Glaciimonas sp. CA11.2: one gene and its partner. The main gene of each other region encodes a partner of the protein of the gene in region 2 in a complex. Links are inferred from orthologs where the notes say so. Each region holds a gene or a part of one and is shown on either strand. Other genes may lie near its edges. The genes, in order: mfd and uvrA.

What was found.
Region 1: the proteins of uvrA (region 2) and mfd are in contact, whole or in part, in a crystal structure (PDB 4DFC), measured with the Escherichia coli proteins. The link is inferred for Glaciimonas sp. CA11.2 from one-to-one orthologs.

Annotation. Positions count from the first base shown.
Region 1 is NZ_JAVIWL010000001.1:3,948,491-3,952,918, forward strand. The notes cover bases 99-4,203. They hold mfd (transcription-repair coupling factor), read right to left. Parts: upstream 3,863-4,203; coding sequence 299-3,862; downstream 99-298. Outside these bases: phosphoserine phosphatase SerB, read right to left, coding at 1-19; ispD (2-C-methyl-D-erythritol 4-phosphate cytidylyltransferase), read left to right, coding at 4,381-4,428. UniProt on the Escherichia coli protein: Couples transcription and DNA repair by recognizing RNA polymerase (RNAP) stalled at DNA lesions. Mediates ATP-dependent release of RNAP and its truncated transcript from the DNA, and recruitment of nucleotide excision repair machinery to the damaged site.
Region 2 is NZ_JAVIWL010000001.1:1,342,951-1,346,633, reverse strand. The notes cover bases 4-3,363. They hold uvrA (excinuclease ABC subunit UvrA), read right to left. Parts: upstream 3,054-3,363; coding sequence 204-3,053; downstream 4-203. Also shown: RGU75_RS05715 (MFS transporter), read left to right, coding at 3,534-3,683. UniProt on the Escherichia coli protein: The UvrABC repair system catalyzes the recognition and processing of DNA lesions. UvrA is an ATPase and a DNA-binding protein. A damage recognition complex composed of 2 UvrA and 2 UvrB subunits scans DNA for abnormalities.

The DNA of each region.
Region 1 (4,428 bases), 2.6 Mb from region 2 along the record:
CTTGCAGGATTAAATTCATGTCGTCATTCTTTCGTAATGCTTTGTTAAGTATTTTTTAATACGTGTTTTTTAATACCTGCTAATTGATCCGTTGATCCGTTGATCCGTTTATCCATCTACACATCTCAACCGTATTTATAATATTGGTTGAAATCTTGATTCGACTGAATAATGTGGTCGATTTATTACTTTAATTAGCCTGACTTGATATTGATTCAACTTTAGTATTATAAAAGTCTCAAGTGGCCTAAAAACCTCAAGGACTTTGGATACAGTTAAATCAAATTGAAAAAAGTTATTAGCCAATGAGCGCCCGGATCGTTGCCTTCACCTGATTCACGCGTGCAGCCAAATCCGGCATGGGGATAGTAATACGTAATTTGTCCTGACCATTGAGTTTGATGTGGCGATTCTTTTGGATCAATTCGATAATCCGCATGGCATCGATGGGTGGATTCGGGGCGAACTGTAGTAATGCCGCTTCTGAATGGGCGTCAATTTTAACGATACCAACCGGCTTGGCCGCCACACGGAGTCGATGCGTTTCGATCAGGGCTTTCGCCGGATCTGGCAATTTGCCAAAACGATCAATCAATTCTTCCTGAAGATCGTCAATCTTATCCTGCACATTGCAATTCGCCAAACGCTTGTATAGCGACAAACGCTCGTGGACATCGCCGCAATAGTCGCTAGGCAACAATGCAGGAACGTGCAGATTTATTTCGGTCATGGTCGAGAGTGGTGCGGCCAAATCTGGCTCTTTGCCATTTTTGAGTGACCGTACAGCCTCGTTGAGCATGTCGGAATAAAGTTGAAAGCCGATTTCGTGCATTTCGCCAGATTGATTGTCGCCTAGCACTTCTCCGGCACCTCGGATTTCCAGATCATGCATTGCTAGATAAAAACCGCTACCGAGTTCTTCCATTTGCTGGATGGCGTCGAGGCGACGTTGGGCAAGCTTGGTCAGTCCTTGTACGTCGTTTACCAACAAATAGGCGTAAGCCTGATGATGCGAACGTCCGACCCGACCGCGTAACTGATGTAGTTGCGCCAGGCCGAATTTGTCAGCGCGATGCATGATGATGGTATTTGCCGTGGGAACGTCAATGCCGGTTTCAATGATGGTGGTGCATAACAAGATGTTAAAGCGCTGTGCAACGAAATCACGCATCACTTTTTCGAGATCGCGCTCGTGCATCTGTCCATGCGCGACTGCAATGCGGGCTTCTGGCAACAGGACTTCCAGCATTGCCTTACGATTCAGGATGGTGTCGACTTCATTGTGTAAAAAGTAGACTTGACCGCCGCGTTTGAGCTCACGCAAGCAGGCCTCACGAATGGTAGATTCATCTTCACTGCGCACAAATGTTTTGATTGCCAGACGCTTTTGCGGTGCGGTTGCGATAATCGAAAAGTCACGTAGTCCTTCGAGTGCCATGCCAAGGGTACGTGGAATCGGAGTTGCTGTCAGCGTCAGGACATCGACTTCGGCTCGTAACGATTTCAGTACTTCTTTTTGACGAACACCAAAGCGATGCTCTTCATCGATAATGACCAATCCCAAACGCGCAAATTTAACGTCGTCCGATAACAGCTTATGCGTACCGATGACGATGTCGATAGTACCGTCGGCCATGCCTTTCATCGCTTGCGTGATTTCTTTTCCTGAACGGAAGCGCGATAGCTCTGCAATCTTAACCGGCCAGTCCGCAAATCGGTCTGCAAAGGTTTGTGCATGCTGCTCCGCCAGCAAAGTGGTCGGCGCCAAAATGGCTACCTGTTTGCCGCCGAGCACGGCGACAAACGTTGCGCGCAAGGCGACTTCTGTTTTGCCGAATCCTACGTCGCCGCAAATCAAGCGATCCATTGGCTTTCCACTGGTCATATCACCGATCACCGCATTAATTGCAGCGGCTTGATCAACCGTCTCTTCAAAACCAAAACTTTCGGCAAAGGTGGCGTAGTCATGGGCCGAGTATTCGAAGGTATGACCTTGACGTAATGCACGACGCGCATACAAATTCAGTAATTCGGCAGCAGTATCGCGCACTTGTTGTGCGGCTTTGCGTTTGGCTTTTTCCCATTGACCGGAGCCGAGCGCGTGCAAAGGCGCATCTTCGGGAGATGCACCGGAATAACGTGAGATGACGTGTAGCTGCGATACTGGCACGTAAAGCTTGGTATCTTTGGCATATTCGAGATGCAGGAACTCAGTTTCACCTTCACCAAGATCCATGCTGACCAGTCCCATGTAACGGCCGATCCCATGATTAATGTGGACTACCGGATCGCCGATCTTGAGTTCCGACAAATCGCGGACCATCGATTCGACCTGCGTTGCGCCTTCCTGTTTTTTCTTGCCGATACGCCGCCCGGAGCCTGCGTATAGTTCGGTTTCGGTGATGAAGGCGAAATCGTTGAGTTCGAACCCGACGTGTAGCGGGGCCACGCCCAGCATCAACTTCGACGACGAGGTGACAAAATCGGTGTAACTCTCGGATAGTTGCAGCGGTAGATTGTATTCGGTGAAATATTGCTGAAGCGTCTCGCGTCGGCCATTTGACTCAGCGCAGATCAACACCCGTTTGCCTGTTTGCAAAAGATAGCCACGCAAATTGGTAAGGGGGTCTTCAATCCGCCGGTTGACTGCTATATTTGGTATAGCAGCAGATAACGTTGGTGAAGAGGATACTGTTGCGGGTAATTCCGTAGTCGCTGATTCAGTATTGCTATCGTTGGCTAATCCGTCATCCTGTTGAATAATCCACCGTCCATGCGGTTTTACCAATTTGAAGAAATCTTCGTCACTGAGAAAAATCGTTTCTGGCGCAAGTAAAGGTCGTTCTCGATCAGATTTTAAAAACCTGTAACGCGATTGCGTATCGGTCCAGAAGCGCATGATCGCGTCATTAATATCGCCGACCAAAGCGAAGGTTGTGTTCTCTGGCAGATATTCAAATAATGTCGCAGTCCCATCAAAAAATAGCGGCAAATAATATTCGATACCGGCGGAAGCGATACCGTTGCCGATGTCTTTATAAATGGCTGAACGGGATGGATCACCCTCAAATACTTCACGCCACCGACTGCGAAAGGCAGTACGCGCAGTTTCATCCATTGGAAACTCACGTCCTGGGAGTAAACGTATTTCTTTGACCGGATATAAGGAACGTTGCGTATCGGCATCAAAAGTACGAATAGTCTCAATGGTGTCGCCGAACAAATCGATGCGGTAGGGGAGAACTGAACCCATCGGAAAAATGTCGATCAATCCGCCGCGGACAGAATATTCGCCGGGTGAGATCACTTGCGTGACGTGACTGTAACCTGCCAATGTCAATTGCGATTTCAGGCGCGCTTCATCCAGTATCTCGCCCTGCTTAAAAAAGAAAGTGTAAGCAGCCAGAAACGAGGGCGGTGCCATGCGCACTAAAGCGGTGGTCGCCGGGACGATCAATAAGTCGCAATGCCCATTTTGAATTTCATACAACGTGGCGAGGCGCTCCGACACCAGATCCTGATGCGGTGAGAAGGCATCGTAGGGAAGCGTCTCCCAATCCGGCAGCAGATGGCAACGCAAACTGCTGCGATTTTGAAACTTAGGCGCAGTGTCGCTGTTTTCACTCTTAGTGCCGCTTTTAGCGTCGGTTTCCTTCTGATGTTGCTCGGCAAACCATGGAATCTCGGAAAGGAGTCGTTGCGCGTCGGTGGCGTTGGCGACAATCACTGTCAACATTTGTTGCCGGGATTTCAGCGTTATCGCAGCGTGGGCCAACGCGTAAGCATCCGCTGAGCCATGGACGGCTGGCAGCATGAAACGAGCGCCCGGTTTGGGCAGCGATTTATCTAGATCAAAGTACATCTGGCTTTTGGTTTTGATGTGGGAACCTATTTAAGAACAAAATACGCGGTCATGGTCGGAGCGCATGTGCTGCCCATCCTCCAACCCAGCTGAAGAGTGTCGTGTCGTTCTTGACATGACTTTGACCATACCAGCACAGCGAGAGTGAAGGATAATAATAATCGGCTTCAGCGACGCGGCGACTGGAGAAGGCCAAAAAAGCCACAATTAACCTGTATTGACAGTTAAAATTCAGTGCAACATTATAAACTACGGCGCCATTGTCTATTCGTCAGCCTTATTATGTGGGATGCCAGCGCGGTCGTCTCAGGGTTAGGCGGTATTTATGCGCTGTGTTCGGAAACTTTCTAATCGACAATAACTTCATAAATCTGCGTGGATTGACCACGACTGCGGTTAGCTTGTAGAGAAGCACACGATCTTTTAAAAGATGTCGCGCTGGAAGTGATGTGTCGATGAGAGACCTGCGCAACCCTTGACCAAATGTTCTTTTTTTTAATTTCACCATATTCAATCGCATGCATTCGTCACGTAATTTCGCTTTGATTCCTGCAGCTGGTATAGGC
Region 2 (3,683 bases):
CGTAAGCAAAACAAAACAAAACAAGGCAGAAGCCGCAGAGCTGATCGATAACGACGCGTTACCGAACATCCAAGTCGAGCGCTATTCGCCGATCCTGGTACGCCTATGTTGCGCCGTACCGGATCGATCTTTGGCGCTTAGCGCTTACTCGCTCTGCTACCTTCCTGTAATGCTATTATCCTCTTGCGCGTGTGCAATTGCTTTTATTTTTCCAACAGCGGGGCGAGATATTTTCCCGTCACACTATTCGGATTTTTAGCCACATCTTCCGGCGTTCCTGTTGCAATAATCAGCCCGCCTCCAGCGCCACCTTCCGGACCCAGATCAACCAACCAGTCGGCGGTTTTAATCACATCCAGATTGTGTTCGATGATCACTAAAGTATTACCCTGATCACGCAAACGATGAATCACTTTCAGTAATAAATCGATGTCGTGGAAGTGCAGACCGGTAGTCGGCTCATCCAGGATGTACAGTGTGCGACCGGTATCGCGTTTGGATAATTCGAGCGACAACTTGACCCGTTGCGCTTCGCCACCAGAAAGCGTTGTAGCGCTTTGGCCCAGACGAATATAACCGAGACCAACATCTAGCAATGTATGCAATTTTCGCGCGATCACCGGCACAGGTTTGAAGAATTCATACGCTTCTTCGACCGTCATTGCCAACACCTGAGTGATATTTTTTCCCTTGTATTGGACCTCTAGCGTTTCGCGGTTATAACGCTTTCCGTGGCACACATCGCAGGGAACATAGACATCCGGCAAAAAGTGCATCTCGACTTTGATCACGCCATCGCCCTGACACGCTTCGCAACGACCGCCTTTGACGTTGAACGAAAAACGTCCGGCGTTATAGCCGCGTTCTTTCGCCATCGGCACGCCAGAGAACAAATCGCGGATCGGTGTAAACAGGCCGGTATAGGTTGCAGGATTGGAGCGCGGAGTACGTCCGATAGGCGCCTGATCGACGGAAATAACTTTGTCGAAATGTTCCAGTCCGCTGATCGATTCATGCGCCGCCGGTTCGGCTTGCGAGCCATATAAATGGCGCGACGCGGCATGATATAGCGTGTCATTGACCAGCGTTGATTTGCCAGAGCCAGAGACGCCAGTGACGCAAGTCAGTAATCCGACTGGCAACCGCATCGTGACGTTTTTTAGGTTGTTTCCGCTAGCGCCGGAGATGATGAATTGTCGATCCGGATCGGCTGGTGTACGCTTTTTCGGAACAGCAATTTTGAGTGTGCCGTTCAGATATTTCGCCGTCAGTGATTTTTTACTTTTGAGAATTTCGGCGAGCGTGCCCTGAGCAATAATCTCGCCTCCATGCACGCCAGCGCCGAGACCCATGTCGACCACGTAATCAGCGGTGCGAATGGCATCCTCGTCATGCTCAACGACCAAAACGCTGTTCCCAATATCACGCAAATGACGCAGCGTTTCAATCAACCGGTCATTGTCGCGTTGATGCAAACCGATGGACGGCTCATCCAGTACGTACATAACGCCGGTCAGGCCAGAGCCGATTTGCGATGCCAGGCGGATGCGTTGCGCTTCGCCACCGGACAACGTATCGGCGCTGCGTTCCAGCGACAAATAATCGAGTCCGACATTGTTGAGGAAGGTCAAACGTGAAATGATTTCCTTGATAATCCGGTCGGCGATTTCTTTCTTCGCGCCGGTCAGTTTCAGCTTTTCAAAGAAATGCAAAGTCTCGCGCAATGGCGTCGCCGCCACCTCGTAAATGGCGCGCTCTTGCTTGCCATTGCCGACCTTAACGAAGCGTGCCTCGATTCGCAGACGCGCACCGTGGCAGGACGGACACTCTTTCTCGTTGATGAACTTGGCAAGCTCTTCCTTGACCGCCATCGAATCAGTTTCGCGGTAGCGGCGCTGTAGATTGTTGACCACGCCTTCAAAGGTATGATCTTTGATCACTGCCTTGCCACGCTCGTTAATATACGTGAACGGAATCGTCTCGCGCCCCGAACCATACAACACAACTTGCTGCGCTTTTTCAGGCAGTTTTTCAAATGGCATATCCAGATCGAATGCGTAATGCGCAGCAAGATTCGATAACATCTGGAAGTAAAATTGATTGCGTCGATCCCACCCTTTTACTGCACCACTGGCAAGCGACAGGTTCGGAAAAGCAACGATCCGCCTGGGATCAAAGAACTCGATATGACCAAGCCCATCACATTCCGGACACGCGCCCATCGGATTGTTGAAAGAGAACAGGCGTGGCTCAAGCTCTTGCAGAGAATAGCCACAAGTCGGGCAGGCGAATTTGTTCGAAAACATGTGTTCAGCGCCGCCATCCATTTCCAGTGCAATGGCGCGTCCTTCGGCCAGACGCAATGCGGTCTCGAAACTTTCTGCCAATCGCTGCTTGATGTCCTCTTTTACCTTCACGCGATCAATCACCACGTCAATGGTGTGCTTCTCGGTTTTTTTCAGCTTCGGCAAATCATCGACTTCATAAATCTTTGCCTTGTTAGTACCGCTTTGAATCCGGAATCGAACAAAACCTTGCGCTTGCATGTTTTCAAACAGATCGACATGTTCGCCTTTTCGATTCGCCACCACTGGCGCCAAAATCATCAGCTTGGTCTCATCCGGCATTGCCAGCACCGCGTCAACCATTTGCGACACAGATTGCGCAGCTAACGGTTTCTCAGGATGATCAGGGCAATAGGGCGTGCCAACCCGTGCGTACAGCAGACGCAAATAATCGTGAATTTCAGTGACGGTACCGACCGTTGAACGCGGATTGTGCGAAGTCGCTTTTTGCTCAATAGAAATGGCAGGAGAAAGACCTTCGATCAAATCGACATCCGGTTTTTCCATCAACTGCAAAAACTGGCGCGCATAGGAAGACAGTGATTCGACGTAACGACGCTGACCTTCCGCATACAGCGTATCGAAAGCCAGCGACGACTTGCCAGAACCAGATAAACCGGTAATGACAATCAGTTTATTACGAGGCAAGTCCAGATTGATGTTTTTGAGGTTGTGCGTACGTGCACCCCGGATGCGAATTTCTTCCATTAACAGCTTTCTGCGTAAATATTTACGGCGATAGTTTATGTTGGAGTTGCAGCTTACTTGTTCTGAATTACCGCTTCGTTACCGTCGAGCCCGGCGTCTAACTAGCATTAAAATAATACCTAAGCATCTCTGGCAATCACATCTCGTACCAGCCGAAACATGCGTGGGATCAGCCATAAGCCAGTAGATTCTTTAAGCGCCTTGCCAGATTTGTTTATTAACTGCCAAGCAATCAACGGAAAAGGGTCAACCTGATATCATAACGGGTTTCGAACATCGTCGTCATATACGCCGCTATACTTTAGTCCTTGGATGAAGATTGCACAGACGAATGCAATGTCGCCAACGCCCTCAATTACCCCCATTTACTCGCCTTGCTAGCAAGGCATGACAAAACTCCACATGACTAGCTCGTTATCTACACCCGCCATTGCCCCAAGGGCAGAATCAGATCCAGGCTCTCCTGACGATAGTCAACGCATGAATAGCGCTGAAATTCGATCGAGTGCATCTCTCGCGTCGATTTTTGCTTTACGTATGTTGGGTTTGTTTTTGATTTTGCCAGTGTTCTCGGTGTACGCCAAAGGCCTCCCGGGCGGTCAAAGTGCAACGCTGGTTGGTCTTGCTATG